Regions from separate parts of the Serratia aquatilis genome, predicted to be linked through region 2. Evidence: predicted binding sites of a transcription regulator. Region 2 holds the regulator's gene; each other region holds the start of a gene.

Region 1 (10,709 bases), 2.4 Mb from region 2:
CTGTGGTCAGTTGCCCCGCCAACACTGGCTCATCCCCCACATACATCTGATTGTCTGCCTTGACCGACAGGAATACCGGTTTTTCCGGGCGCGGTTGTGGCTTGGCGGAAGAAGCCGGAAGATCGACACGAATATCTACCGTTGCCAAAGGTGCCGCCACCATAAAGATGATCAACAGTACCAGCATGACATCGATAAACGGCGTCACGTTGATTTCATGCAACTCGCCACTGTCGTCCAGATCTTCATTAAAGCGCATCGCCATGGCTCACCCCACTCGCAGTTGGTGAGCATGTTTGGCTCGTTTGGCCTCGGCCGCAGCCGTCAGATCCAGATCGCGCCCCAGCATCAATAGCACCTGCGCAGCCACGTCACCCACTTGAGCACGATGGCCACCAATAACACGAGCGAAGATGTTGTAGATCACCACCGCCGGGATCGCAGCGACCAGGCCGATGGCAGTAGCGAGCAATGCTTCCGCAATACCCGGTGCCACCACCGCCAGATTGGTGGTTTGTGAGTGGGCAATGCCAATAAAGCTGTTCATGATGCCCCATACGGTACCGAACAGACCGACAAACGGAGAAATGGCACCGATAGTCGCCAGAAAGCCATTTCCACGCCCCAACTGGCGCCCATAAGCTGCCACACGGCGTTCAAGGCGGAAACCGGCGCGCTCTTTAATCCCGTTGTTATCGTTAGAGGCTGCCGACAGTTCCAGCTCGTTCTGCGCATCTTGCAGCAATACCGCGCTGATGCTTTCTTGCGAGAAACTTTGTGCCAATTCGGCAGCATCATCCAAAGAGGTCACATCGGCCAGTGCCTGCTGTTCAAGACGCAAACGGCGCTTGGAGCGGATCAGTTCGCTTCCTTTGGCAAACAGAATGGTCCAGGTAACAATAGAGGCCAGGACCAGCCCAATCATTACTGTTTTCACCACCACATCTGCATGCTGATACATCCCCCAGACAGAGAGATCCATCCCAAAGGTTTCAGGGGGTTGGATAGCCGGGGCTGGGTTAGCAGAGGTAATATTCTTGGGGGTTAATGCTTCGGTAGGGGGGGCTTCTGGCGTGGTTGCCGTTGCTGCCGCAACGCTTTCAGCAACCGCAGGTGCTGTGGCCGGGGCAGACTGAGCACTACCTGCCAACCCTATCATCAAAACCAGCGTGGCAATTACGCCACGTCCCAGCGCCCCAAAACGCTCACGGCGTCCGCCACAAGCTTCCTGATTAATCGTCTTGCCAGCCGTCTTCACGCTGTGCCTCCATCCATCTCAATATTTACGCAAGAATTCAGCGTGCGATCATACCAAACCAATCAGGGATTGATAGTGGTTATCATTATTATTTACGCAATACCGTACCCGTGGATAAAAAAGAGGCTAGCCTGGGCTTTACCATGCCGCTGCGAACATAGCGGTTAAAACGTCTGGATGGCTATTTAATAACATGTTAACGTAAAGCCTATCGCAAAATGGACTTATACACGTCGCCCTTCAAGCTGCGGCGGCGTTGGCTGCCCAAAGGTAAATTCAGCATGAAATCAAAGAATCTCGAAACCGCGCTAATCGGCGCCGGGCGCAGCAAACGCTATACTCAAGGCTCCGTTAATCCAGTGACGCAACGCGCCTCTTCACTGGTATTTGAATCGGTTGCGGCTAAAAAGCACGCCACCGCCAAGCGCGCTCACGGAGAGCTTTTTTACGGGCGCCGTGGCACCCTCACCCATTTCGCTTTGCAAGATGCCATGACCGAGTTGGAAAACGGTGCAGGCTGCGTGTTGTATCCATGTGGCGCAGCCGCCGTCTCAAATGCCATTCTGTCGTTCGTGGGCGCAGGCGATCATGTGCTGGTGACCGGATCGGCTTATGAACCTACGCAGGATTTCTGCACGCATATTCTTGGCCGCATGAACGTAACCACCGGCTATTTTGATCCATTGATCGGGGCCGGGATTGCTTCATTGATCCAGCCTAACACCCGCGTCGTTTTCCTGGAGTCACCGGGTTCCATCACCATGGAAGTGCAAGATATCCCGGCAATGGTCAAGGCCATTCGCAGCGTGAACCCGGAGATTATCATCATGATCGATAATACCTGGGCGGCAGGCGTTCTGTTCAAAGCGCTGGATTTTGATATCGATATTTCCATTCAGGCGGGCACCAAATACATCATCGGGCATTCTGACTATATGCTGGGTACCGCCGTCGCTAATGCCCGCTGCTGGGAACAACTGCGCGAAAACTCTTATCTGATGGGGCAAATGGTTGATGCCGATACCGCCTATATGGCCAGCCGAGGTCTGCGCACGCTGAGCGTAAGGCTCAAGCAGCACGAACAAAGCAGCATTGCCGTGGCACAATGGTTGCAACAACGGCCAGAGGTGGCAGTGGTCAATCACCCTGCGTTGCCGGGATGTAAGGGCCACGAGTTTTATCGCCGCGATTTCAGCGGTTGTAACGGCCTGTTTTCTTTTGTGCTGAAACAGCGCCTGAGCGATACGCAGTTGGCTCATTATCTGGATAAATTCAGCCACTTCAGCATGGCCTATTCCTGGGGAGGTTATGAATCACTGGTCCTGGCTAACCAACCGGAAGAGCTGGAGGCAATCCGCCCGGCAGGCGGCGTGGATTTCTCTGGCACGCTGGTACGCCTGCATATCGGGCTGGAGAACGTGCAAGACCTGATTGACGATCTGGCCGCCGGTTTTGAGCGCCTCACGCGCTAAATTTTCTGGGCGACAGGTCTGTCGCCCACCCTTCGTCCAGGTTTTTACGTCCTCTGACACATTTCTACATTCTGTTTAATGTCCGCTTAGGCTAATAGCGTTACACTAGGGCATGTCCCTCTATTCACTGTTAAGCATTGTCATAAGCACGACAGCCGACAGAAAGTCAGCCCAGGCGCACCACAGGACAAAAAATGGATGTATTAAAAGAAATTATTCACGCACTGTGGACACAGGATTTTATTGCCCTTGCCGATCCCAGTGTAATTTGGGTGGTTTATACCGTACTTTTCGCCACTCTGTTTTTAGAAAATGGTTTACTACCAGCGGCCTTTCTCCCCGGCGATAGCTTGCTACTGTTGACCGGTGCACTGATTGCCAAAGGCGTGATGAGTTTCATCCCCACACTGATTATCCTGACCGTTGCCGCCAGCCTTGGTTGCTGGCTCAGCTATCTGCAAGGACGATGGCTCGGTCATACATCGTTGGTCAAAGGCTGGTTGCTACAGTTGCCGATCCAATATCACCAGCGCGCAGACATGCTGTTCGATCGCCATGGTCTGCTCTCGTTGCTGATTGGCCGCTTCCTGGCATTTGTGCGTACCCTGTTACCCACCATCGCTGGCCTATCAGGCCTGAATAACACCCGCTTTCAGATATTTAACTGGCTGAGCGCTTTACTTTGGGTGGGTTCGGTGGTCACTGTAGGCTATGCTTTCAGCCAGATCCCTTTGGTCAAACGCCATGAAGATCAGGTGATGACAGGATTGATGATCCTGCCTGTGGCACTACTGGTGTTTGGCCTGCTGGGTGCCATGCTGGTGATTTGGCGCCAAAAGCGCGCCTCACGAATTGAGTAATAGACCCAGCCTAGCCCTGCATTATTATGTTGTTATCCCGTAGCCGGGCGATCTCATCGCTCGGCGTTATACCAAACAGACGTTTAAACTCGCGGCTAAACTGCGAAGCACTCTCGTATCCCACCTTTATCGCCGCTGTGCTGGCTTTCAACCCATCATGCACCATCAGCAAACGTGCTTTATGCAAACGATAGGATTTAACGTATTGCAACGGTGAAGTATTGGTTACCGCTTTAAAGTTATGGTGGAATGCGGAAACGCTCATATTTACCTCATACGCCAGTTGCTCGACGTTCAGGCTTTCCGCATATTGATTCTCAATCCGCCGCAACGCCTTGGCAATTTGGCCAAAATGGGTGTGACGGTTGACCAATTCCTGTAATGAAGCTCCGCAGTTGCCCCGCAGCACGTAATAAAGCAGTTCTCGCACAATCTGCGGCCCCAACACGCGAGCATCCAGCGGTTTCGCCATAACATCCAGTAAACGTTCGGTGGCGCACAGCATTTCATCGCTCAGTGGTGCGAGGTTAACTCCACTACTTTCCATCCGGGGTTTCATCAGATAGTCGTCATCACCAATATCGATCAACAGATCCTGCAACATCTGGGTATCGATATTCACCGCCAACCCGACCAGCGGTTGCTCTGGGCTGGCAAAGGTTTCACATTCAAACGGCAGAGGTACAGTCATCAACAGGTAATTGCGCGGATCGTACTGGAAGGCTTTGCTGCCACAGTAGCCAACCTTATGCCCCTGAAAAATAATCACAATACCGGGTTCATACATCACTGCCTGACGCGGACAATGCTCATCAGCATACAGGATTTTCACCTTGGGAACTGGCGAGGGGCTGTAGCCTTTGCCAGTGGCAAAAAGCATCGCCTTGCGCGCCATTCGACCATGCAACTCACTTGTCTGCGTCACGACTTCTCTCTTGCATACTGAATAATCTGACATGGATAGTAGAGCAAAATTTGTGTTTCCTACAGACAATTGTAGGAATAGGCAAGACACTTACAGGAATATGCATTGTGTGTTCGGGCTAAGTTACTGACAATACACACCAGTTACTTTGCGCCATTTGGCGCCCCCCTGATGCCATATAGAGAAAACGATCATGCAAAACTTCATTCTTCATACCCCAACAAAAATCCTGTTCGGTAAGGGGCAGATTGCAGAACTGGGCAAACAGATCCCGGCTGATGCCCGCATTCTGATCACCTACGGTGGTGGCAGCGTCAAGAAAAACGGCGTGCTGGATCAGGTCTATTCCGCACTGGTTGGCCGAAATGTACAGGAGTTCTGCGGCATTGAACCCAATCCAACCTACGAAACGCTAATGAAAGCGGTTGAGCTGGTACGGGAAGAAAAGATCGACTTCCTGTTGGCAGTGGGTGGCGGTTCTGTGGTTGATGGCACCAAATTTATTGCGGCAGCGGCCAATTACACAGCGGATCGCGATCCCTGGCATATTCTGAAAACCGTAGGCAGCAAAGTCACTGAGGCAGTACCGATGGGATGCGTGCTTACCTTGCCCGCAACCGGTTCTGAATCCAACAGTGGCGCAGTGATTACTCGCGCAAGCAGCGGCGACAAACAGCACTTCTTCTCTGCGCATGTACAGCCACTGTTTGCCGTACTGGATCCGGTAGTGACTTACTCATTACCGCCGCGCCAGATTGCCAATGGTGTCGTGGATGCATTCGTTCACACCCTGGAGCAGTATCTGACCTACCCGGTTGATGCCAAAGTACAGGATCGCTTTGCGGAAGGTCTATTGCTGACACTGTTGGAAGATGGCCCGCGCGCGCTGGCAGAACCCGAAAACTACGCGGTGCGTGCCAACGTGATGTGGAGCGCTACCATGGCGCTTAATGGCCTGATCGGCGCCGGTGTGCCTCAGGACTGGGCGACACACATGCTGGGTCATGAGCTAACCGCTATGCACGGTCTGGATCACGCCCAAACTCTGGCTATCGTCCTGCCGGCCTTGCTGGTGGAGAAAAAAGCACAGAAACGCGAAAAATTGCTGCAATACGCCGAGCGTGTCTGGGGACTGCGCGAGGGTTCAGAAGAGAACCGAATCGATGGTGCCATTGCGGCGACGCGCACTTTCTTCGAAAAAATGGGGGTACCTACCCGCTTGTCCGATTACCAACTAGATGGCAGCTCCATACCTGCACTGATCGACAAACTACACCAACACGGCATGACTGCTCTGGGTGAACATCAGGACATCAATCTGGAAGTTAGCCAACGTATTTATCAAGCTGCGCGCTAAGTTCCCTCCCCCTTTCCCAATGTGATTTGATCGCATTGGGAAAATCTCGCCCCTTCGAACTATCAATCCCCCCAGCGGCTAAAATGACTATTTTTAGCTGCTGCAACCCTCATATTGATTTTACTTGAGTATATACTTTATGTAAGTCAGCTGATTTCCTCACTAAACACTTTATAGGTAATTGAAAAATGTCAGAAAAATACATAATTAACTATAAAGTGATATTCATCCCTGCTGAAAATCGCCTAACGCCTTTGGAGGCGAGAGGGAGTGAAATTATTTTAAATGCTCCGGTTAGCCGTATTTTGCTTCTTTTGTTGCAAAATGCTGGGGAAGTGGTTCGGCAAGAGGAGCTTTTTAAAGAGGTTTGGGAAAAGCACGGCCAATTTGTCAGTGCAAACACGCTTTATCAGAATGTCTCTCTACTGCGCAAAGGATTAAATCATACGGGGCTACTTACTGATATTGTCAGAACTGTCCCCAAAAGAGGCTTCATTTTTAAAGGAGAAGTCCAGATTTATCGGGACAACGATAAGCCATCGCAGCCAGAAAACAATAATAATCAATCAATTAATACAGCCATCAATAATGAACCGATCGCAAAGGAGATTCATAACCAAACTATTGACCATACAGAAAGTAAGGTTGTAAATAAAAATTCCGCCGATGATATTTTTATAAAAAAATGGAAGGGGATAAAACTCGTTCCTCTGATCTGCTTTTCATTTTTTTTAATCGCCAGCGTACTAATCTGGACTAAAAAAGAAGATAAATTTATTAGCACACATAATAAAATTGCCAGCATTAATCAATGCGCTATTTATGTAGATCAAGGAAACTTGCGTGCCAGCTACGAGAAATACATCCTTTTTTTAGAAGAAAAAAAAGTCGCCTGTGACCCGACGAAATTCATTTATATTACAAAAAAAATAGCCAGTAATGATGTTCTTATCTTACTTTGCAACACTGAGATTTCAGGGGACGTGAACTGTTCCACCTTGTATAAAATGACGCAAGAAAAGTAGACTTAGTAGAGGATCGTTCTTCCACACGAACAATGTACACAAACCTAAGCGAGATTCTGATTTTCAATTTTTTGGGCTGATACCACCACTGACACTGACGATTATAGCCCCATTCAATATAATCATACACAGTTGTTTTTATCGCCTCTCGACTGCTAAATCTGTTGTTGTCCCAACGAGATAACGTGTATCAAGCAGCATAAATCAACCTTGGGTGACCACTTAGCTCCACCTTTGAAGCGCGACTGTTACTATTGTTATCACGGCTAAAACGACTATTTTTAGCTGTGGCACCCCTCATATTGATTTTACTTGAGTATACTTTATGTAAGGCGACTGACTTTTTCACTAGATAATTTATAGGTTATTGATAAATGACAGAAAAATACGTTATTAACCATAAAGTGTTGTTTATCCCTGATGAAAATCGTCTAACGTCTTTGGAGGCGAAAGGGAGGGAAATAATTTTAAATGCTCCTGTTAGCCGTATTTTGCATCTTTTGTTGCAAAATGCTAGGCAAGTTGTTCCACAAGAGGAGCTTTTTAAAGAAGTTTGGGAGAAACATGGTCAATTTGTGAGTGCGAACACGCTTTATCAGAATATATCTCTACTGCGCAAAGGACTAAACCATATGGGGCTTCGTACTGATACTGTCAGAACTGTCCCCAAAACAGGCTTTATTTTTAAAGGTAAAGTCCAGCTTCATGAGGATAGCCATCACGCCTCGCACCAAGAAAACATTAATAATCAATTGATTAATCCATTCAATGATACCATTGTCAATGACGAGATGACTGTAAAAGAAGCCAATGACCAATCGATAACCCTTCCTGAAAGTCAGGTTGAAAATACAAATACCATATATGTTATTTTTATAAAGAACTGGAAGGGGATAAAATTTATTTCTCTGATATTTTTTTCATTTCTTTTAATTGTCAGCATACTATTTCTGACTAAGAAAGATGATAAATTTATTAGCACGCATAATAAAATCGCCAATATTAATCAATGTGCTGTGTATGTAGATCATGGAAACTTACGTGCAAGCTACGAAAAATACATTCTCTTTTTAAAAGAAAAAAATATTGAATGTAGCCCGCCGAAATTCATTTACATTACTAAAAGCATTGCCAGTCATAATGTTGTCATCTTGCTTTGCCACATTGAAGTTTCTGAGAGCTTGAAATGTTCAACCTTATATAATATGACGTAAGAAAAGTAGACTTAGGCTGTGTCCCTTAATTGCACGCGAGCGCCGCTGGCGGTCATTTGCGCACAGGGCAAGGCGTGAGCCACGAGGTTTGGTGGGCCAAATAAGCGGCGAACAACGCCGCAATGCGCGCAAATGGCCCCAGCCCGAAGGGTCGCGCCCTAAAAGCCCGTTCGAAGTAAAGTCGGGCTTGAACAGAGGGCCACTCTGCCCTTCACCCTCCGCCTTGATAACGGGCTTTTGGGTCTGCGACGGCACCACGGGCAATTAAGGGACACAGCCTAATCTAAGAGCTTTGGGCAGGTTTGCTACTTGCTGATTGAAGGGCAAAGGTCTAAGCACAACATGGCCGTTTCCTGCTAGGCTTTAAGCTGTGCCCGACAATTGCAGGCGTACTCTGTTGGTGGTCACTTGGGTAACCCTCTCTGATTTCCTCCCAGTGCCCAGCCAATCATCGAGCACAGCTTTGCGCCCCGTCTGCGCCTTCCGGTTTTTGCTCGTCAACCCATGGGAGAATACTATGGCAGATCAATCAAGCCTTGTTGCTGACAATACCATTCACGCCTGGGCGTCCTCTGGCAAAGGGCAGCCTCTCGAGCCCTTCAGCTTCGATGCCGGGGCACTAGGCAATGATGATATTGAAGTGGCTATCGATTATTGTGGCGTCTGCCACTCCGACTTATCGATGCTGAATAATGAATGGGGCATGACCCGCTACCCGTTCGTGCCAGGCCATGAAGTGGTTGGCAAAGTGATCCGGCTCGGGCCCAATGCGCTTAACAAAGGGTTGAAGGTGGGGCAGGTTGTTGGCGTTGGCTGGAACCGCGGTAGCTGTATGCACTGCCACCCTTGCCTTTCTGGCGATCAGCACCTGTGCCATAAAGTGCAGCCAACTATTATTGGTCGCCATGGCGGGTTTGCCGACCGTATCCGCAGCCATTGGGCATGGGCGATCCCATTACCCGAAGGCGTCGATGTCACCCGTGCCGGGCCGCTGTTCTGCGGTGGGATCACCGTTTTCAACCCTTTGATACAATACAATGTACGTCCAACACAGCGTGTTGGCGTGGTCGGTATCGGTGGTTTGGGCCACATGGCGATCCGCTTTATGCATGCCTGGGGATGCGAAGTCACGGCCTTCACGTCATCAGCCAGTAAACGTGATGAAGCGCTTTCGCTGGGTGCACACCGCGTAGTTGCCAGTAATGACAGGTCTGCGTTTAAAGCGATTGCTAACCAGCTCGACTTTATTCTGGTCACCGCCAGTGCATCGCTGGACTGGGATGCCTTTATCGGTACACTGGCTCCTAAAGGCCGTCTGCATTTTGTTGGGGCCATACCCGATCCGGTACCGGTTCAGGTATTCTCGTTTATCAGCAAACAGGCCGAGCTTTCCGCCTCCCCTACCGGCGCACCTTCGCGACTGGCAGAGATGCTGGCATTTTGCGCCCGTCATGGCATTGTGCCGCAAGTGGAGCATTTCCCACTCAGTAAAGTAAACGATGCTATAGCACATCTGGCCGCTGGCAATGCCCGTTACCGGATCGTACTGGATATGCACGCGTGAGGAGATAACACATGCAACCCATCATCAAACTCCACGACGGCAACCTGATGCCGCAGTTAGGTCTTGGCGTTTGGCAGGCAAGTATCGAAGAAACGACCTTTGCTGTTAACAAGTCATTGGAAGTCGGCTATCGCTCTATCGATACCGCCGCAATTTACCAGAATGAGGAAGGTGTCGGAGCCGCGCTGCAATCCGCCGCTATCCCACGTAGCGAGCTGTTTATCACCACCAAGCTGTGGAACGACGATCAGGGCGATCCGCAGGCAGCTCTGGAAACCAGCCTGAAAAAGCTGCGCCTCGATTACGTCGATCTGTATCTGATCCATTGGCCAAAACCCGCACAGGATCAATACGTCGATGCCTGGCGTGGTTTGATAAAACTGCGTGAGCAAGGGCTGGCAAAAAGCATTGGCGTGTGTAATTTCCACATGCCGCACCTGCAGCGCCTGTTGGACGAAACCAACGTCGCCCCAGTGATCAACCAGATCGAACTGCATCCGTTGCTGCAACAGCGCCAGCTGCACGCCTGGAATGCGACCCATAACATTGCCACCGAATCCTGGAGCCCGTTGGCACAAGGAGGCGAAGGGGTATTCGATCAGGCAGTGATCAAGCGATTGGCAGAAAAGTACGGCAAGACTCCGGCACAGATCGTGGTGCGCTGGCATCTGGACAGCGGCCTGATTGTAATACCGAAGTCGGTGACGGCGTCGCGTATTCGCGAAAACTTTGAGGTGTTTGATTTCAAACTGGATAAAGATGAGCTGAGCGAGATTGCCAAGTTGGACGTCGGCAAGCGTCTCGGCCCGGATCCAGATTTATTCTAATCGGCTGTATTATCTGCACAAACTCGGCCCAAAAACGGGCCGAGTTCCCCTGCACCTTGCCAAGTGACGGGTGTATGAAGCAATTTTGTGATTTCACAGGTTACGCAAAGCACCATGATCTTCTCTGTTTCTCATCTGTCACGTCTGGCTATATTGCTAGTGCTCATGATGCTGGTCGGTTGTTCCAGCAAATCCCAGCGTCAACAT
Region 2 (10,709 bases):
AGACTGGGCGATCTATTTCCATAGCCCACGTCAGACGCTGAAAGTGGATAACGAACAATTCAAAGTTACCCACCTGACTGGCGATCTATACAAACTGGAACCTACCGATAAATTCACTCATTTCCCGGCGAATCAAGCGGTTGAAATCCCGATTATCGCTGAATACTGGCAACTGTTCCGCAATGACTTTATCCCTCGCTGGTACGCAACCTCGGGCGATGCTAAACCGAAGATCCTGGCGAATACCGACACGGAAGATTTGGATCAGTTTGTATCCCCGTTTACCGGTGACCAGTGGAAACGCACCAAGGATGACAATAATATCCTGATGCAGCCGGAAAGCCGTTTTACCAAAAACCAGGATTTGCAAGTATTGCCAATGACGGCATTGCGTGGCCAGATCATACCGACCCCGATGGAGATCAAGGTCCATCAACATGATGTTGATCTGGGCAAAGGCGTTGCTTTGGAACTAAGTGCGTTAACCAAACCAGCCGCCGATGCAGCCAAGGAGCGCTTTGAACTACTGGGGGTCACCAACAACGCCGCTGGTTATCCGATCAAAACCGACATTAAGCCAGCTGCTTTCAAAGGTGAATTGGCAGTACCGGGAGCTTATCAGCTCAATGTTGGTCAGAAAGGGGCCATGGTTACCGGTTTCGATCAGGCTGGGGTGTTTTATGGCCTGCAGTCCATCCTGTCTTTACTTCCATCTGATGGCAGCAAGAAGATTGCTACGCTAGACGCTAAAGACGCCCCACGCTTCCAGTATCGCGGTATTTTCCTCGACGTTGCGCGTAACTTCCATCACAAAGAGGCAGTATTGCGTTTGTTGGATCAGATGGCTGCTTACAAGCTGAATAAATTCCATTTCCATCTGACGGATGATGAAGGCTGGCGTATTGAGATCCCAGGTCTGCCTGAGTTGACCGAAGTGGGGGGGCAGCGTTGCCATGATTTAAGCGAAACGACCTGCCTGCTGCCACAGTATGGTTCCGGCCCAGAGCCGCACGGTGGTTTCTTCTCCCGCCAAGAGTATATCGATATCGTTAAATATGCTCAGGCGCGCCAGATTGAAGTGATCCCTGAGATTGATATGCCAGCGCATGCCCGTGCAGCGATAGTCTCAATGGAAGCACGCTATAAGAAACTGTATGCCGAGGGCAAAGAGAAAGAAGCGAATGAGTTTCGTCTGGTGGATCCGACCGATACCTCAAACACCACTTCTGTGCAGTATTTTAACCGCCAGAGCTACCTGAACCCATGTCTGGATTCATCGAAGAACTTTGTCAACAAAGTGATCGGTGAAATTGCCCAGATGCACAAGGAAGCTGGGCAACCGCTAAAAACCTGGCACTTTGGCGGTGATGAAGCGAAAAACATCCGTCTGGGCGCTGGCTATACCGATGTTAACAACCCGGAAGCTGGTAAAGGCATTCTGGATCTGAGTAAGGAAGACAAACCTTGGGCTAAATCTCAGGTATGTCAGCAGATGATCAAAAATGGCAAAGTGGCCGACATGGAACACTTGCCGAGTTACTTTGGGCTTGAAGTCAGCCAACTGGTGAAAGCACAGGGTATCGACAGAATGCAGGCGTGGCAGGATGGGCTAAAGGATGCTAAAGATTCGCAGGCATTTGCCACCAAGCACGTTGCGGTGAACTTCTGGGATACCCTGTATTGGGGCGGCTTTGACTCGGCTAATGATTGGGCGAACAAAGGTTATGACGTGGTTATCTCCAACCCTGATTATGTCTATCTGGACTTCCCGTATGAAGTAAACCCGAACGAACGTGGTTATTACTGGGGAACCCGTTTCAGCGATGAGCAGAAAATCTTCAGCTTCGCGCCGAACAACTTACCGCAGAATGCCGAAACCTCGCTTGACCGTGACGGTAATCACTTTGCTGCCAAGAGTGACAAACCATGGCCTGGAGCCTACGGTCTTTCCGCCCAACTGTGGAGCGAAACCCAGCGCACCGATCAGGAAATGGAGTACATGATTTTCCCACGCGCCTTGTCTGTTGCAGAACGAGCCTGGCACCGTGCAAGCTGGGAGCAAGACTATAAAGCAGGCCGTGAATATAAAGGTGGCGAAACCCATCAGGTGGATACCCGGACGCTGGAAAAAGATTGGCTGCACTTTGCCAACCTGATCGGGCAACGTGAACTGGCCAAGCTGGATAAAGGCGGTGTGGGCTATCGCTTGCCAGTACCAGGGGCTCGCATCATCGGTGGCAAACTGGAGGCGAATATTTCTCTGCCAGGCTTGGGTATTGAATACTCAACCGACGGGGGTAAACAGTGGCAGCGGTATGATGATAAGTCGCGTCCGGCTGTGGCGGGGGAGGTGATGATCCGTGCGGTTAGCCCAGATGGCCAACGCTTCAGCCGTGCTGAGCCCGTTAAAGCATAACCTCAACACCTAGCCCATCCGCGCGTCAGCGGTTGGGCTAGGCCACGATCGAAAGCAGTATTCCATGAGTGTGCTATTACCTTGTTAGGCTTTCGTCCTTGATTTTCCCCGGCCTGTCCGGGTTTTTTTGTGACCCGCAGCAACAAAAAAACCGCCGTGTGATGCAGGCGGTTTTCTCAATGCGGTTAGCTGGTTTTATCTTTTATCGTGCAGTGACTCATCTGTACGACATTCGCCTACTTCACAGTGGCCATAAAGATACAGGCTATGATTGGTCAGTTTAATGCCGTGTTGCTTGGCGATATCACGCTGACGCACTTCGATTGACTCATCGCTGAATTCAATCACCTTGCCGCAATCCAGGCAAATGAGGTGATCGTGGTGATGCTGTTGGGTCAGTTCGAATACCGACTTGCCGCCTTCAAAATTGTGACGGGTGACAATACCTGCGTCATCAAATTGGTTCAATACGCGGTAGACGGTTGCCAAGCCGATCTCTTCACCCATGTCTATCAGCTTCTTGTACAGATCTTCCGCACTGACATGATGGCATTTCGGATCCTGCAATACTTCCAGGATTTTGAGTCGCGGAAGCGTGACTTTTAAGCCGGCCTTCTTCAATGCGTTGTTGTTGTCAGTCATGCGGGTTCAGTCCTGTTACTATGCAAATCAAGTTAAGGCGTTATCGCCTGTAGCAATCGGTCGGCACAAAGAGTTAATTGCGTCTCATTATAGAACCGGTTGCTGTAAATAGTAACCGTTAGTCATTAACAAAGCTATCTTTGCACTGAGGCATGCTGTGCTTGATGGGCTTTTAGGCTGTGCCCCTTAACTGACCGATGGCAGTGCAGTGGTGCAATTAAGGGGACACGGTACCATTTCGCTCAAGCCGCGTGTTTACCCGACGATATCGGCCAGGCTCAGTTCTTCACTGATTTGTTTGACCCAAGCCTCGACGCGCTCATTGGTCAATTCTGGTTGACGATCTTCGTCAATGGCAAGACCGACAAAATGATGATCATCAGCCAGCCCCTTGGACGCTTCGAAATGGTAGCCCTTAGTCGGCCAGTGGCCCACAATCGCTGCTCCACGTGGTTCAATGATGTCGCGGATGGTGCCCATGGCATCACAGAAGTATTCTGCATAGTCTTCCTGATCGCCACAGCCGAACAGCGCAACCAGCTTACCGTTGAAGTCGATGTCTTCCAGCGTTGGGAAGAAATCATCCCAGTCACACTGTGCTTCACCGTAGTACCAGGTTGGAATACCAAGCAGCAAAATATCAAATGCTTCCAGATCTTCTTTGCTGCTTTTGGCGATGTCGTGAATTTCAGCAACATCATTGCCGTATTTTTGGTGAAGAGTCTTCTGGATCATCTTGGCAATGTTTTCGGTATTGCCAGTATCGCTGCCAAAGAAAATGCCTACATGAGCCATATTACAGATAACCTTTTAATTCAATGGATTGTATTGCGTAAACGCGGTATGAGAACAGGCTTGGGCCCTGTTTCTCATCCGTAAATGCGTATCATGCCAGAAGTTTGCCCCAAGGTTTTATCATGTTTATGCGATGCCTTGGGTTATCTATAAGTGCTGAGTCGTTCTGGCGTCATCCTTGACACCATGCCGCCAACAGGATCATTGTTCAGGCTGTTCTTCTGCCAACTTAGCTAACAGCATCTGTTCAATTAACTCGCTGCGGCTGATATTGCGCTGATCTGCCAGCTTATTAAGGGCATCTACTGCGTCTGCGTTAATTTTCAGCTCCACACGCCTTAATCCACGCACTTTGTCACGCCGTAGCTGATTGCGCTTATTGATTCTTAGCTGTTCATCACGGGAAAGCGGGTTGGTTTTCGGGCGCCCCGGACGGCGTTCATCTGCGAACAGATCCAGCGTCGTGCGATCCGTTTGTTCTTTTGCCATAGGTAGCGGTACTGCAAGGGAGTCTGCATCCAAAGCAACGTTATGCCCTGGCTCTTCAAGTTGCAGATTGATAACAACTTAAAAGCCGGGGTTTAGCGCGTTTCTCTACAGCTCGGTTAACACAATTCGGGCCACAAAACCCTAACCCAAATTCACCCCCAGCCCGCGCTGATTCACACGTTGGGCATGGTGGCAAAATTATAGCGCGCCATCTTACCCTAGCGGGGGGCGCGCCGACAATGCCAAACTTGGTTGCAGACACGCTAAGCCATTATCTTTAGCGCGTTTTTTCACCACTCAACGTTTACGCACCATCAAGGAAGCGATGGATAACCCGCAACACGGCCTCTGGTTTCTCTGCGTGAACCCAATGGCCAGTACCGGCAACAACATGGGCACGTGCCTGCGGGAACTGGCGAGCAATGTCATCGCGATAGCTATCCTGCACATAAGGAGAAAGCCCACCGCGGATAAACAGCGTTGGATACGGCCAGGAAGGGATCTCCTGCCAGCCGAGAATATTTTCGTATTGCTCAATCAAGGCAGGAAGGTTGAAACGCCAGGCTCCTGCATGGAAGGACTTCAACAGGAATTGGATTACCCCTTCTTCATCGAGATATTCACGCATCATCGTGGCTGCCTGCTGGCGTTGGGTAATACCCGCGTTGGTTACGGCTTGTAGAGCCGCGAAAATTTTGTCATGACGGCGGGTGTTGTAGGCTACGGGAGCAATATCGATCACCACCAGTTTTTCAATGCACTCAGGAGCCAGCGCCGTGAGCGCCATTGCTGCTTTGCCGCCCATGGAGTGACCGATGACAATGGCTTTATCAAACCGCAGTTCATTTAACAGCGCGAGTAGATCCTCAGCCATAGCCCGGTAAGTCATCTCAGTAGAGCGGGGCGAGAGCCCATGATTACGAAGATCGACTTTGCACACCGGGTGGTGTTGACTCAGATCGCGTGCCAGCATCCCCAGGTTATCCAGATTGCCAAACAGGCCATGTAGCAAGATTATTGGCGACGCTGCGCTTGCGGAAGCCTCTTGGGGCATCAATTGATAATGTAATTTCATGGCGAAGCTCATGACGTTGAGACATTTGGCTAAGGTAGCATGATATTACTCTACTCGATGAGTAATCTGGCTTTTCATCGACTGGGCAGAGCGGACCTTTGCGTAATCATTCGGTCGGTAGCTACCGTAACTTTTACTGACATATGTCACATACTTCAACACAATCAATATTTATGATGCCTGTTAACGTCCGAGGTTCGGAGTTATCTGGAAATAGTCAAAATTCCTCTTGTTGTATCCTGCCTTTCCGACGCCTGTTTGTTTCTATTTTTCACTATACCTAATCCATTGTTTTAAAGGATTTCATCGTGGCGACATTAACATCGTCAACAGCGCGTTTTTACGCCTTGCGTCTGTTGCCGCAACAGGAACTGGTCAGTGCTTTACGCGATTTTATCAGGACGCACGATTTGCGTGCCGCATGGATAAGCGGCTGTGTCGGTAGTTTAAGTGAGGTGGTTTTTCGTTATGCCGGGCGTGAAGGTGCCAACTTATTGAGTGGGAAATTTGAAGTGGTATCACTGATAGGCACCTTGGAGGCCGGGGGCGAGCATCTGCACATGGCCGTGGCCGATGAGAATGGCCACATGACGGGGGGGCATGTGATGGAGGGCTGCATTGTGCGTACTACGCTCGAACTGGTGATTGGCGAGCTTAATGACGTGGCGTTTAGCCGGCAACCTTGTGTTCGTTCTGGGTATGACGAATTAAATATCAGGCAACGTTAATTTCTAAACTGGGGGAATTTATGGCGAGTAAAGTGTTATCAAGTCAGACGCTGGTTTTGATTGTTATCTCCATTGCTATCAACATGGTTGGCGGGCAGTTGGTCTCTATGCTGAAGCTTCCGGTTTTTCTCGACTCAATTGGTACCTTGTTGAGTGCGATACTTGCCGGGCCGATTGTGGGCATGTTAACCGGTTTGTTGACTAACCTCATCTGGGGCGTATTCACCGGCCCGATTGCTGCCGCTTTTGCGCCAGTAGCGATGGTGATTGGTCTGGTGGCTGGCGTACTTGCGCGTGTCGGCTGGTTCCGTTCGTTACCAAAAGTGATCATGAGCGGTGTTGTTATTACCCTTGCCGTTACAATAGTTGCCGTGCCGATCCGGACTTACCTGTTCGCGGGTGTCACCGGCAGTGGTGCGGACTTCTTTGTCGCTTATGTGCATTCCATGGGCAGTAATCTGATTGAGTCGGTGGCGATGACGGTTCTAGGTGTCAATCTGATAGATAAAGTGCTGGTTGCGATCATCGTCTGGTTGCTGGTGCGTAATATGTCGCAGCGTACACTGCGTAACTTCCCGTTAATGGCAGCTATTCGTTAATGCATCCGTTTACCTCCCTGACTATTTGGCTATTGCTTGCCACCAGTAGCCTGTTGATGCCGTTTGGTTACCTGCTGTTCGGGTATAGCCTGGCGAGTTTTCTACTGCTTATCCTGATGAAAAGTACCCGGCACCGTTGGCGCTATGTGGTGTGGATTATGTTGCCGATGGCAGGGGGGTTATGGTTGGTGCATAGCGGTTGGTTATCATGGTGGTTACGAGGCGAGATGCCTGATAGTAGTGAACTGCAGAATGCTGCAGCACTTTGGCTGCGTCTGTTGGCACTACTGTGTAGCGGGCAAATCTGGCTGCAGTACGTACCGCCACAGCGCATTATTCGTGCACTGTTTGCCAGCCGTTTACCACCGGGGCTTGCTTATCTGCTGGCCGGGCCGTTGTTGATTGCGGAGCAACTGCGTAGCCAACTAAGTGCAATTTACGAAGCGCAACTGGCGCGCGGTGTCCCCTTGGATGGGGCCTGGTACCAACGGCTGCGTTATGTTCCGGCGTTAGTCATACCGTTAACTCACGGCGCGTTGAACGATCTCACGGCGCGCAGCACTGCGTTAGATATGCGGGCCTTTCGTTTGCATCCGAAACGCACCACATTGTGGGCGCCGATTGATACGGCGTTTCAACGTATTACGCGTTATAGCTTGCTGTTGCTGGCAGTGCTGGAAATAGGAGTCTGGCTGTGGTTGTGGCACTGAATGCGCTGAGCTTTATTCCTCAAGGGAGCATCAACTGGCAATTGGAAAGTATCGATCTGCACTGCGATGCGCCAGGTTTGTACGGTATTACCGGGGGGAATGGCAGTGGGAAAACAACTCTGGCACAGTTGCTGGCAGGCTGTTATCCCGATTTTTTACCCGGGGAGCTTAAAGGTTCCGGGTTGGTACTTGGTATTGAAATGGGATCGCACCCGCTGGTAGAGATGGCACAACGGGTACAGCTAATTCAACAGGCGCCGCAGTTGCAACTCTCGGGGTGTACTTTCACTGTAGAAGAGGAAATCGCTTTCGGGCCAGAGAATCTTTGCCTTGATGAAGCAGAAATTTTGGCACGGATTGAGCAAGCGATGACATTTACCGATTGTCACGCCCTACGTTATCGTCATCCAGCAACGCTTTCCGGTGGAGAAACGCAGCGGGTGGTAATGGCATGTGCGCTGGCGATGCGCCCACAGTTGTTACTGCTTGACGAAGCATTTAGCCGCCTGACGCCAAAGGCGACCACAACGCTGTTGCAACAACTTGTTGCCTATGCGAATGAGCAAAATTGCGTGATTCTGCTTTTTGAACGTTCGCTGCTCAATATTACTGCTTACTGTCGGCAAACCTGGGCACTAACGCAAGGCAGTCTATCACCATGTTAAGTATCAAAAAACTTGATTATCAGTGGGTTGGTGCTGAAAAACCACTCATCAATGGTCTGAACCTTACCATTGAAACGGGAGAGTGGGTTGCCTTGATCGGTGACAACGGTGCTGGAAAATCCACGCTGCTGCGCCTGATTGCCGGCTTATTAAAGCCGACAGGCGGACATATTATGGTGCAGGGGCGGGACATTGCCACGCTCAAGGCCGCACAGCGAGCACCGTTACTTGGGGTGTTATTCCAGGAGGCGGAACGGCAGATTTTTCGCCACCGAGTTCGTGACGAGATCGCTTTTGGGTTACGGCTGCAAGGGGTGCGCGGCGATCTTCTTCAGCAACATATTGCACAAACGCTGACACTTTGCGGTTTATCAGACGTTGCTGATGCACATCCGTTGGATTTACATGCGGGTCAACGGCGTATGGTGGCAGTGGCAAGCCTGGCATGTGTAGCTCCGCCGCTGTTGCTGCTGGACGAGCCAAGCCGTGATTTTGATAGCTATTGGTTGGGGATATTTATCAACTGGTTAGAAATCTGCCGTGCGCAGGGCACCACTGTGCTGGCTATCAGCCACGATTATTCTTTTGTTAAAAAATACTTTCCCCGCGCAATTCGGCTGGCAGATGGAGTCATCACCGAAGATGGAAATTCAAACAGAATGTTATTTATGCCAGCTATACCCAAAAAAATTCGAGTTGCTTGTAAGCGCGGCCAACACCCAAGCAACTTGAAGTATGAAGGGTATAACGTTTGATACAGATAATCCCTTAATAATCTGCGATGGCAGATCGGAACTTTCGGGTGAAATATAAGTTAAAGGTCATTGATATCTGGCAGAAAGGTGAGAGGTTTTTGTGTGCGTTTGGCTCCCAAAGTCACAGAGGGAAAGTTGGCGGGTCTTCTAGAGTCTGTTAATCTAGCCGAAGGCAGTGAAATACAGTAAAACCAGATAGTTGTAAAAATGTAGATGAAAATTAAGTTTTTCTTTAAATACCATAAAAATCAATTGCATTATCGTTTTGGATAAAGATGAAAACTATAGAAGTCGACGAAGAACTTTACCGTTACATTGCCAGCCACACGCAACATATTGGTGAAAGTGCGTCTGATATTTTACGGCGTATGCTGAAGTTTACCGCGGGTCTTCCGGTGCAGACTGCGCCTGCCGTTGTTGATGGTGTGCCGGCTGACGCCTCAGCAGTTGCCGTTCCAGCAAAACCGCCGCGCGATCGTGTGCGTGCTGTGCGTGAACTGCTGCTGTCGGATGAATATGCGGCACAAAATAAAGCTGTAAATCGTTTCATGATGGTGCTGTCCACGTTGTATACCCTTGATGCAGCAGGTTTCGCTGCGGCAACGGATGCATTGCATGGCCGTACCCGTACCTATTTTGCTGGCGATCAGCAAACGTTGTTGGCAAATGGAACACACACCAAACCTAAACATGTTCCAGGTACGCCTTACTGGGTGATAACTAATACCAATACTGGCCGCAAGCGCAGCATGATCGAACACATAATGCTGGCTATGCAGTTCCCGGCGGAACTGACCGAGAAAGTTTGCGGTACTGTTTAATTTAGCAAACAGCCCGTCACAGTGGCCGTAAGCGACATATTGCCGGGCCACAGTACTGGCATATTAGGGAGAGAGTCGATGGCGAATGACCCACGTGCCGGGCAACCCGCTCAGCAAAGTGATTTGATCAACGTAGCCCAACTGACGTCACAGTATTATGTGCTACAACCGGAAGCCGGTAATGCCGCTCATGCGGTGAAATTCGGTACCTCAGGGCATCGTGGCAGCGCTTTACGCCAAAGTTTCAATGAAGCGCATATTTTGGCGATAGCCCAGGCTATTGCTGAGGTTCGCCGCCAGCATGGCACGACGGGCCCTTGCTATGTAGGCAAGGATACACATGCTCTCTCTGAGCCTGCCTTCATTTCGGTGCTGGAAGTTCTGACCGCCAATGGCGTTGATGTTGTTGTACAAGCAGATAATGGTTTCACACCAACACCGGCAGTGTCACACGCTATCCTATCGTATAACCGCAAAGGCGGCGCTCAGGCAGACGGGATTGTCATCACTCCTTCGCACAACCCACCGGAAGATGGTGGCATTAAGTACAATCCGCCAAACGGTGGCCCAGCCGATACCAACCTGACTTCGGTGATTGAAAAGCGTGCCAATGAACTGCTGACGCTGAAGCTACAAGGTGTCCAACGTCAATCGTTGGAAAAAGCCTGGAACAGCGGCCATCTGCACGCGCAGGATCTGGTGCAACCTTATGTCGCCGGGCTGGTGGAAATTGTTGATATGCCAGCCATTCAGCGCGCTGGCTTGAAGCTGGGTGTGGATCCACTCGGTGGTTCCGGCATTGCATACTGGCAGCGGATTGCCGAGCATTATAAGCTGGATCTGACTCTGGTTAATGATTCCATCGATCAGACTTTCCGCTTCATGCATCTGGACCATGACGGCATTATCCGCATGGACTGCTCTTCTGAGTCGGCAATGGCTGGCCTTTTGGCGCTGCGCGATAAGTTCGATCTGGCCTTTGCCAACGATCCCGACTACGACCGCCACGGCATT
Region 3 (10,709 bases), 1.3 Mb from region 2:
ATGATGTTCTTGGAATAGCAAAAGGGTACCGCACATATGGAATTACCGGAACATTAAGATTAAAACTCCGTAAGGACATGATTGGTGGTGCGGTGTTAATACCACGAGATCAGTTAGTCGCCAATGTTTATCGTTCTATGCAAAGATCCCCTAATCCGGCTGCACAACTGACAAAAAACCGACTCCCGGCTTTTAATATCACCCTTAAAGGGCAAACACTGCCGGTTCCTGTAGAATGTAGCATCCAGGCCAATAATCAGAGTGCATATCTTGTAGAGTTTGGCGATTTGAACAGTGCGGATATCACCTTGGATGGCAGCCGCTATGGTAAGGAGATTCAACTCGATTACCGCTGCAATAGCGAGCGTAGTATACCGGTAAAAGTCCAAATGGTTTCCGACAACAGTGTTTTCTCCAGCAATTTTGTTACTACCAGCAACCCGGAAATTGGCATTGTCGTAAAGCAGGGCGGAAAAACCGTGAAACCCTGGGGCAGTTTTGACAGCGTGTTGCTTAATGGTAGAGGAAGCGATCGCATTTATGTTGCTCCAGTAAAAAATCCAGCCGCAAAAACCATTCCTACCGGGGACTTCACTGGTAATGCCGTTCTAGGCTGTGTCCCTTAATTGCACGCGAGCGCCGCTGGCGGTCATTTGCGCACAGGGCAAGGCGTGAGCCGCGAGGTTTGGTGGACCAAATAAGCGGCGAACAACGCAGCAATGCGCGCAAATGGCCCCAGCCCGAAGGGTCGCGACCCAAAAGCCCGTTCTCTGTGTTGTCGGGCTTGAACAGAGGGCCACTCTGCCCTTCACCCTCCGCCTTGATAACGGGCTTTTGGGTCTGCGACGGCACCACGGGCAATTAAGGGACACAGCCTAGTACTCTCAGTTCAGTGATAAAGCTTTTGTATTGCATGTCACAATAGCAAATGCACCTGCTGTCGTGACATTCAAACCTATCCCAGCGGAAAGACCGCAACGCGCTGTCGTTTGCACGCTTGCTTTTTTCCGTGTTCTACATCCCATAACCTGACTAAAAAAAGTTTAATACGTTAATTATTTGATACCTATCGCGGTTACAACGCGCTGGATCCCTACAATTGTCGCAAGAAATTCTGTGATCAAGGAGCAGTGACATGCGTGTTAAAGGTATAACCCATCAGGATCTTGCCGCTTATGGAATTCATAACGTTGGTGAAATCGTTCACAATCCAAGTTATGAATTACTGTTTAAGGAAGAGACTGATCCAGCGCTTGAAGGCTTTGAGCGGGGAGTAGTAACCAATCTGGGCGCCGTTGCCGTCGATACCGGCATCTTCACCGGCCGTTCTCCAAAAGATAAATATATCGTCCGTGATGATATTACGCGTAACACCGTCTGGTGGGCCGATCAAGGCAAAGGTAAAAACGATAACAAACCCCTCAGCCCTGAAGTCTGGGCAGATCTGAAAAAACTGGTTACTGAACAACTCTCTGGCAAGCGCCTGTTTGTGGTAGATACCTTCTGCGGTGCCAATCCGGATTCCCGTCTGAAAGTTCGCTTCATTACGGAAGTGGCTTGGCAGGCACATTTTGTAAAAAACATGTTCATTCGCCCCACTGAAGAAGAATTGCAGGATTTTGAACCTGACTTTGTGGTGATGAACGGCGCCAAGTGCACTAACCCGAACTGGCAACAACAGGGAATGAACTCGGAAAACTTCGTGGCATTCAACCTGACCGAGCGCATGCAGTTGATCGGCGGTACCTGGTACGGCGGCGAAATGAAGAAAGGGATGTTCTCAATAATGAACTACCTGCTGCCGCTGAAAGGCATTGCCTCCATGCACTGTTCGGCCAACGTGGGCGAGAAAGGTGACGTGGCGGTGTTCTTTGGCCTGTCCGGTACGGGTAAAACCACCTTGTCTACCGATCCGAAGCGCCAACTGATTGGCGATGATGAGCACGGCTGGGATGATGACGGCGTCTTCAACTTTGAAGGCGGTTGCTATGCCAAGACCATCAAGCTGTCTCAGGAAGCTGAGCCGGATATCTACAACGCGATCAAACGCGACGCCCTGTTGGAAAACGTTACGGTTCTGGCAGACGGCACGGTCGATTTCAACGACGGTTCAAAAACAGAAAACACCCGTGTTTCTTACCCGATTTACCATATCCACAACATCGTCAAGCCGGTTTCAAAAGCAGGCCATGCTACCAAGGTGATCTTCCTGACTGCCGATGCCTTCGGCGTCCTGCCTCCGGTATCGCGCCTGACGGCTAACCAGACCCAGTATCACTTTCTGTCCGGCTTCACCGCGAAACTGGCCGGTACCGAGCGCGGTGTTACCGAGCCGACACCTACCTTCTCCGCCTGTTTCGGTGCGGCTTTCCTGTCATTGCACCCGACCCAATACGCAGAAGTGTTAGTCAAACGCATGCAGGCTGCAGGTGCGCAGGCTTATCTGGTTAATACCGGCTGGAACGGCACCGGTAAACGTATTTCGATTAAGGATACGCGCGGTATTATCGACGCCATTCTTAACGGAGAGATCGATAAAGCGGAAACCATCACGCTGCCAATTTTCGACCTGGCTATGCCAACCAGCTTGCCTGGGGTTGACCCAGCGATTCTGGACCCACGCGCTACCTATGCCAGCATAGAGCAATGGGAAGAGAAGGCACACGATCTGGCGAACCGCTTTATCACCAACTTCGACAAGTATACCGACACACCAGCTGGTGCCGCATTGGTCAGCGCGGGCCCGAAACTGTAATACCCTCGGCAGGGGTGCTATAGCAGTCAAATGAGCCCCCTGCCCTTATTGACAAAGACGCGGAGCCCGCGTCTTTTTTTATGTTTTTACTATGGGGATTCAAAGAATTTGCCGCAAGGATGGTTACGAGGCATTCTCTTTGACTGGCCCATCTGTGGATTCTCTTTTCTCTATCGGTAAAGGAATGTAGGCACGTATGCGCAACCCGCCACGTTCACTGGTGCCGATATCCAGCACGCCAGCATGAGCATCAATAATACGTTGCACTATCGCTAGCCCTAACCCAGTACCACTCGTACTGCGTGCACTGTCACCACGCACAAAAGGTTGGAATAGATGCTTAAGTTCCCCTGGTTTGATACCTGGGCCATCATCCTCCACCTGGAACCAGCCACGTTGCAGTTCACGACCGCTGCTTACCTTGATCCAACCGTTACCGTAACGAGCGGCATTCACCACCAGATTCACCACCGCACGTTTTATTGACAACGGATGTACATCCATCATCAGTTCGCCCGGCAAGATGTCGGTTTCAATTACTCGCTCATAACCACTTTCCGTGGCAACAACCTCACCGAGAATAGCATTCAGATCGCTGATTTCCGTCTGCATTTCCTGGCCGGTGCGCAGGTAATCAATAAACTGCTCGATGATGGCGTTGCACTCTTCGATATCTTTATTTATTGATTCCGCCAGATAACCGTCTTCAGCGCTCATCATTTCTGTTGCCAGCCGGATACGCGTCAACGGCGTGCGCAGATCGTGGCTAACCCCTGCCATTAGCAAGGTACGATCGTCAGCAAGCTGCTTCACACCGGACGCCATCTGGTTAAAGGCCCGGGTCACCGAACGCACCTCAGAGGCCCCATATTCGCGCAGCGGTGGTGGAATATTGCCCTTCCCCACCTGCAAAGCGGCATGTTCAAGCTCAACCAAGGGGCGGTTTTGAATACGGATAAACAGCCAGGCTCCTCCTATCGCCAGTAACATAATTGCCAGGGTATAGCGGAACAGCGGTGAGAAATCGCCTTGATGAATTTCAGTTAATGGCACCCGCACCCAAATATCCGGCTGCAACCAGGTTTTCAGCCAGACGACCGGGGAGTTTTTATTTACCTCGACACGCACGTCGGTCGGCCCCCCCAACTGCTGTGCCATCTGCTGGCTGAGGAATTGGTAATGTTGCGCCCAGCGCAAACCGCTCTCTTCCGCCGCGGCGTTGGTGTAGAGAGAAATGCCCAATTCACGATAGATCTCGCGACGAAACGCTGGCGGAACTTCAAGCAAAGTGCCGTCCTCCAGTTGCAGCCGATCGGTCATCAACATCCGGACTTCATACGCCAGGACTTTATTGAACTGCTGCAAACTGGGCAGGATGGCGAAATTGAGCACCACCAGATAAGTCGTCACCAGGCTGACAAACAGTAAGGTGACGATCAACAGTAACGTTCGTGCAAACGAGCTACGCGGTGAAAAGCGCAATCGCCTCATGCTTTACTACCGTCCGGAACGAAGACATAGCCAAGACCCCATACGGTCTGAATGTAGCGCGGATGTGCAGGATCCTCTTCAACCATGCGGCGCAGACGAGAAATCTGCACATCGATGGAACGCTCCATCGCACTGTATTCCCGGCCACGGGCAAGGTTCATCAGCTTATCCCGTGATAGCGGCTCACGTGGGTGGCTGACTAACGCTTTAAGTACGGCAAATTCACCACTGGTCAGTGGCATTGGTTCATCTTCACGAAACATTTCGCGCGTGCCAAGATTGAGCTTGAATTTACCAAAGGCAATCACGGCTTCTTCCTGGGACGGCGCACCAGGTAACTCATTGGCCTGGCGGCGCAACACGGCGCGGATGCGAGCCAGTAATTCCCGAGGATTGAACGGCTTGGGAATATAGTCATCAGCACCAATTTCCAACCCGACAATCCGATCAACTTCTTCCCCCTTGGCCGTCACCATAATAATGGGCATCGGGTTGCTTTGGCTGCGCAGGCGGCGGCAAATAGAAAGCCCGTCTTCGCCAGGTAACATCAGATCCAATACCATCAGATGGAAAGACTCACGCGTCAGCAAACGATCCATTTGCTCTGCGTTGGCCACGCTACGAACCTGGAAACCCTGTTCGGTTAGATAACGTTCTAAAAGCGCACGTAGGCGCATATCATCGTCGACGACCAGGATTTTGTGATTCTCTTGCATTGTCTAACTCCCAAAGGCTGTATTGCCTGATTCTAGGCGGTGGCCCGCACTTATGCGTCAATATCGCAGGCGGCTATTTGACAACAGGCTGGTATTGTTAAAAAACCCCACCGTTACTGACAGCGTTTAATGATATACATTCTAGATGAAATTGTTACAAAGCTTATTCTTTGGCCCAAATATCAGCAGTATTCATTAGAACGATGTAGCGAGGCGTTAAGAACCTTTACCAGATTTAACCCTGTGTATGGGGGGAAAACTATACCCTATAGTGCACAATGTTAAATCAACAATGGTGCAGTTTGGTCGGCGGTGAGTATAAGATACGCTTCGTTTATGTAAGCATCCGCTAAGCGGCCTCCCTGTGATTTGATGGATCCACTATTGATGAAAACATTGCTGATCACCCGCGAGGGGTACAACAAGCTCAAACAGGAGTTGGACTATCTCTGGCGCGAGGATCGTCCAGAAGTGACCAAAAAAGTCACTTGGGCAGCCAGTTTGGGCGATCGAAGTGAAAATGCTGATTATCAGTACAATAAAAAGCGGCTGCGTGAAATCGACCGCCGCGTACGCTATCTCACCAAATGCCTCGAACAACTGAAAATTGTCGATTACTCGCCACAGCAGGAGGGACGGGTTTTCTTTGGGGCCTGGGTAGAGGTGGAAAATGATGACGGCGATATCAAACGCTTTCGTATCGTGGGCTACGACGAAATCTTTGGCCGCAAAGATTACATCTCCATTGATTCTCCCATGGCTCGTGCCTTGCTTAAAAAAGAAGTCGGCGACACTGCCACGGTACAAACGCCAGCAGGGGTTGCCTACTGGTCTGTTAACGAGATTGAGTATGTCAAAGAGAGTGAATAATTCCGTCTTTTTCGAACGTCCATCATTGAGGGTGGGTGCTCCTTATCTAGCAATGAGCTAAAGTTCCGGGGCATTATCAAAGCTACGGCCATGTGCGCTGGTATTTTACCCCTGCAAACCGTATAACTGTCCCACTATTGATTATCGTTCCTATACAGATACCTGACTTATGACTGACCCACTTAGCCGTATTATTGCAACAGAACTGCAGGCACGACCGGAGCAAGTTGACTCCGCTATCCGTCTGCTGGATGAAGGTAATACCGTGCCGTTTATCGCACGCTATCGTAAGGAAGTCACCGGGGGCCTGGATGACACCCAACTGCGTCAGTTGGAGACCCGCCTGGGCTATCTGCGTGAACTGGAAGATCGTCGGCAAACCATCCTCAAGTCAATTGATGAGCAGGGTAAACTGACCGAACAACTGGCTCAGGCGATTAACGCCACACAGAGCAAAACCGAGCTTGAAGACCTCTATCTGCCTTATAAACCTAAACGTCGCACACGTGGGCAAATTGCCATTGAGGCTGGTCTGGAACCTCTGGCAGATTCGCTCTGGCAGGATCCGCAGCAACAACCCGAATCATTGGCTGAACAGTTCATCGATGCCGAAAAGGGCGTAGCCGACGTCAAGGCAGCACTGGACGGTGCGCGCTATATTCTGATGGAACGCTTTGCCGAAGATGCCACTCTACTGGCCAAAGTGCGTGACTACCTGTGGAAAAATGCCCATCTGGTGTCCAAAGTTGTCGAAGGTAAACAAGAAGAAGGTGCCAAATTCCGCGATTACTTCGATCACCATGAACCCATTTCGCAGGTACCTTCACACCGTGCACTGGCAATGTTTCGTGGCCGCAATGAAGGGGTATTGCAACTTGCGTTGAACGCCGATCCTCAGTTTGAGGAGGCACCACGCGAAAGTCAGGGTGAACTGATCATCATCAACCATCTCAACCTGCGCCTGAATAATGCCCCTGCCGATGCCTGGCGCAAAACGGTGGTCAACTGGACATGGCGCATCAAGGTCCTGCTGCACCTGGAAACCGAACTGATGGGTACCGTGCGTGAACGAGCAGAAGATGAAGCCATCAACGTCTTTGCCCGTAACATGCACGATCTGCTTATGGCTGCCCCCGCAGGCATGCGCGCCACCATGGGCCTGGATCCGGGCCTGCGAACTGGCGTTAAGGTTGCCGTTGTCGATGCTACCGGCAAGCTGGTGGCCACCGATACCGTTTATCCGCACACCGGTCAGGCTGCCAAAGCCGCCGCCGCTGTGGCTGCGTTATGCATCAAACACCACGTTGAGCTGGTTGCCATCGGCAACGGTACCGCTTCTCGTGAAACCGAGCGTTTCTTTGCCGAGCTGCAACAGCAGTTCCCAGCGGTAAAAGCGCAGAAAGTGATCGTCAGTGAGGCTGGTGCTTCGGTTTATTCTGCCTCTGAGTTGGCTGCGCTGGAATTTCCAAACCTCGACGTATCCTTGCGCGGTGCCGTTTCCATTGCCCGTCGCCTGCAGGATCCACTGGCAGAATTGGTGAAAATCGATCCCAAATCGATTGGCGTCGGCCAATACCAACACGATGTCAGCCAAAGTCAGTTGGCGAAGAAGCTGGACTCGGTGGTAGAAGACTGCGTGAACGCCGTCGGCGTTGACCTGAACACCGCTTCCGTACCGTTGTTGGCCCGTGTCGCAGGTCTCACAAAAATGATGGCACAGAACATCGTCAATTGGCGCGACGAGAATGGCCGTTTCAGCAACCGGGAACAGTTACTCAAGGTCAGCCGTTTAGGGCCAAAAGCCTTTGAGCAATGTGCGGGCTTCTTGCGCATCAATCACGGTGACAACCCGCTGGATGCTTCTACGGTTCACCCGGAAACTTACCCGGTTGTCGAACGTATTCTGGCGGCTACTCATCTGGCCTTACAGGATTTGATGGGCAATCCTGGCACGGTGCGCAGCCTCAAGGCCAGCGATTTTACCGATGAGAAATTCGGGGTGCCAACGGTAACGGATATCCTGAAAGAGCTGGAAAAACCGGGCCGCGACCCACGCCCTGAATTCAAGACCGCCACGTTTGCCGAAGGTGTGGAAACGCTGAACGACCTGCAAATAGGCATGATCCTCGAAGGTTCAGTGACTAACGTCACCAACTTCGGCGCATTCGTTGATATTGGTGTCCATCAGGACGGCCTGGTGCATATCTCTTCATTAGCCGATAAATTCGTTGAAGATCCGCACACTGTGGTTAAAGCCGGTGATATCGTCAAAGTGAAGGTGATGGAAGTCGATCTGCAGCGTAAGCGTATCGCGCTCAGCATGCGTTTGGACGAGCAACCGGGTGAAGGTTCAGCGCGACGCGGAGGGAGCGGTAACAACCCGCCAGTGCGCGACAATGCTTCTCGTCAACCCGCTAAGGCCAAACCGCGTAATAGCACCCCGGCAGGTAACAGTGTTATGGGTGATGCACTTGCCGCCGCTTTTGGCAAAAAACGCTAAACTGATTGTGGGGTGGTTTAGACACCGCCCCTTTCTCGTTAATTTTTGACCTACAGCAAGAAAATGATTTATTTTTACTCAGCCGCATTATAACGTTTTCCCGCTTAGCCCTGCTTATTAACATCTTATATATACACTATTTGTTAACATTATTTTTAGCCGTACTCTGTCAGATTACCATTTCTATCGTAAACACAAATAGTTACCCCTATCATTTACAGAACAGAATGTTACCAAACTATTGTTATACTTATTTCTGTCAGCAATAACGGGTCAAACCCATCAGCAAAATGTTTCATAAAACTCCAAATAAGCACAACGCGTTAACTTTATTAACTTATTACCCCCATTTGCACTGTTTTTTGCTTAATGCTAAAACTAGCGTCATTAAATCATCTCACTGCAAATGTGACTGTAATAACAATTATTAACTAATATCTTTGTTTTTTGTATTGAATACGATAATCGTTCTCACTATTATTGCCTTGCGTGTTTACTGTGCTATTTTATTGTTCACCAGTTCAACTGGTCCGGCCCCATTTATCTCTCTACAGATATTTGGGCGGCAGATGGTTATGAAAGTGACGCTCCAGCAGGAACGTCCAAATCATTGAGAAGGTAATATGCATCTTCTTCCTAAAAAGACCTATAAAATCACCGGTTTCTCCAGCGAAATCAGCCCCGCTTATCGCCAGAAGCTACTCTCGCTAGGCATGTTACCCGGTTCACTATTCGACGTAGTACGTGTTGCCCCCCTTGGTGACCCGATAGAAATAAGAACTCGCCGCGTCAATCTGGTACTACGGAAAAAAGATTTGGATCTGATCCTGCTTGATGGCCAACCCTAGCTCGCCATTTTCAGTTCAGGTCTTTTCCGTGCATGCATAAATGCGCGGCCAATATTTAATTTGCTGATATCACGTTGGACTATGAAAAAAATCACTATTGGCTTAATCGGTAACCCGAATTCAGGGAAAACAACGTTGTTTAACCAGCTCACCGGGGCACGCCAGCGGGTCGGTAACTGGGCCGGAGTCACGGTCGAACGTAAGGAAGGCCAGTTTACTACGGCACAGTCACAGGTAACGCTGGTTGATTTACCCGGCACTTATTCCCTCACCACCATCTCTGAGCAAACCTCTCTGGACGAGCAGATTGCCTGCCACTATATCCTGAGCGGTGAAGCGGATTTACTGATCAACGTGGTGGATGCCTCCAATCTGGAGCGGAACCTCTATCTGACGCTGCAACTGTTGGAGCTCGGTATTCCATGCATCGTTGCATTGAACATGCAGGATATCGCCAAGAGCCAGAATATCGAAATCGATATCGCCGCCCTGACTGAGCGGCTCGGCTGCCCGGTGGTGCCATTGGTCTCAACAAAAGCTGACGGTATTAAGCTCCTGAAGCAAATGATTGACGACCATCAATTCAATGAATTGAAAGCGTTGGTGAACTACCCGCCGCTGCTGTTGAGCGAAATGACCAAACTCAGCAACGCCATGCCGCAGAATTTGCCAACCGAGCAGCGCCGCTGGCTGGCCCTGCAAATGCTGGAAGGGGATATCTACAGCCACCAACTGGTTGGTAAAGCCGCCGAGTTGCTGCCGCAAACCCGGCAGACCTTGCAACAGCAGCAGCAGGAAGATCCCGCCCTGGTGATTGCCGACGCCCGCTATCAGTCGATCGCCACTATTTGCGATGCGGTCAGTAATTCGCAACAGGCGATGCCAAACCGCCTGACCGAAGCCTTGGATAAAGTGATCCTCAACCGCTGGCTGGGGGTGCCGATCTTCCTGCTGGTGATGTATCTGATGTTCTTGCTGGCGATCAACATCGGCGGAGCGTTACAGCCAATTTTTGAACTCGGCTCAGCCGCTATCTTTATCAATGGGATACAGTGGGTTGGTTATACCCTGCACTTCCCGGAATGGCTGACTATTTTCCTGGCCCAAGGTGTGGGTGGCGGTATCAATACCGTACTCCCCCTGGTGCCGCAAATCGGCATGATGTACCTGTTCCTGTCATTTCTGGAGGATTCCGGTTACATGGCGCGTGCTGCATTCGTTATGGATCGCCTGATGCAAATTCTCGGGCTGCCGGGTAAATCATTCGTACCGTTGATCGTCGGCTTCGGTTGCAACGTGCCATCGATTATGGGCGCACGTACCCTGGATGCTCAGCGTGAACGGCTGATCACCATCATGATGGCGCCATTCATGTCCTGCGGCGCACGCCTGGCAATCTTTGCCGTCTTTGCCGCCGCCTTCTTTGGGCAGGACGGGGCCGGTGTGGTATTTTCGCTCTACATGCTGGGTATCGTCGTCGCTATCCTCACCGGCCTAGTATTGAAATATACCATCATGCGCGGTGAAGC

Evidence for each region. Region 2 encodes Fur, which represses iron uptake genes when iron is present. Its sites were predicted from a motif close to ATAATAATGAGAACNACTATCAA; they were not measured.
Region 1: exbB (tol-pal system-associated acyl-CoA thioesterase) is a predicted target of Fur. The motif match lies at 1,328-1,350, and genes of this name have one in related genera.
Region 3: feoA (ferrous iron transporter A) is a predicted target of Fur. The motif match lies at 8,791-8,813, and genes of this name have one in related genera.

The regions. Positions count from the first base shown of each region.
Region 1 is NZ_CP173186.1:717,316-728,024, reverse strand. Features, by position in the region: gene exbD (TonB system transport protein ExbD) at 1-265, opposite strand, end outside; gene exbB (tol-pal system-associated acyl-CoA thioesterase) at 269-1,258, opposite strand; gene metC (cystathionine beta-lyase) at 1,540-2,730, shown strand; gene SAQUA_RS03305 (DedA family protein) at 2,925-3,590, shown strand; gene SAQUA_RS03300 (AraC family transcriptional regulator) at 3,601-4,485, opposite strand; gene yqhD (alcohol dehydrogenase) at 4,709-5,872, shown strand; gene SAQUA_RS03290 (transcriptional regulator) at 6,061-6,897, shown strand; gene SAQUA_RS03285 (transcriptional regulator) at 7,272-8,111, shown strand; gene SAQUA_RS03280 (NAD(P)-dependent alcohol dehydrogenase) at 8,629-9,675, shown strand; gene dkgA (2,5-didehydrogluconate reductase DkgA) at 9,687-10,502, shown strand; gene SAQUA_RS03270 (transglycosylase SLT domain-containing protein) at 10,617-10,709, shown strand, end outside.
Region 2 is NZ_CP173186.1:3,714,367-3,725,075, reverse strand. Features, by position in the region: gene SAQUA_RS16905 (family 20 glycosylhydrolase) at 1-2,416, shown strand, start outside; gene fur (ferric iron uptake transcriptional regulator) at 2,612-3,058, opposite strand; gene fldA (flavodoxin FldA) at 3,314-3,853, opposite strand; gene ybfE (LexA regulated protein) at 4,055-4,342, opposite strand; gene ybfF (esterase) at 4,647-5,417, opposite strand; gene SAQUA_RS16880 (PPC domain-containing DNA-binding protein) at 5,726-6,145, shown strand; gene SAQUA_RS16875 (ECF transporter S component) at 6,166-6,744, shown strand; gene SAQUA_RS16870 (energy-coupling factor transporter transmembrane component T family protein) at 6,744-7,454, shown strand; gene SAQUA_RS16865 (ABC transporter ATP-binding protein) at 7,451-8,119, shown strand; gene SAQUA_RS16860 (ABC transporter ATP-binding protein) at 8,113-8,874, shown strand; gene seqA (replication initiation negative regulator SeqA) at 9,150-9,695, shown strand; gene pgm (phosphoglucomutase (alpha-D-glucose-1,6-bisphosphate-dependent)) at 9,774-10,709, shown strand, end outside.
Region 3 is NZ_CP173186.1:5,038,222-5,048,930, forward strand. Features, by position in the region: gene SAQUA_RS22975 (hypothetical protein) at 1-626, shown strand, start outside; gene pckA (phosphoenolpyruvate carboxykinase (ATP)) at 1,136-2,755, shown strand; gene envZ (two-component system sensor histidine kinase EnvZ) at 2,879-4,246, opposite strand; gene ompR (two-component system response regulator OmpR) at 4,243-4,962, opposite strand; gene greB (transcription elongation factor GreB) at 5,350-5,832, shown strand; gene SAQUA_RS23000 (Tex family protein) at 6,002-8,332, shown strand; gene feoA (ferrous iron transporter A) at 8,956-9,180, shown strand; gene feoB (Fe(2+) transporter permease subunit FeoB) at 9,262-10,709, shown strand, end outside.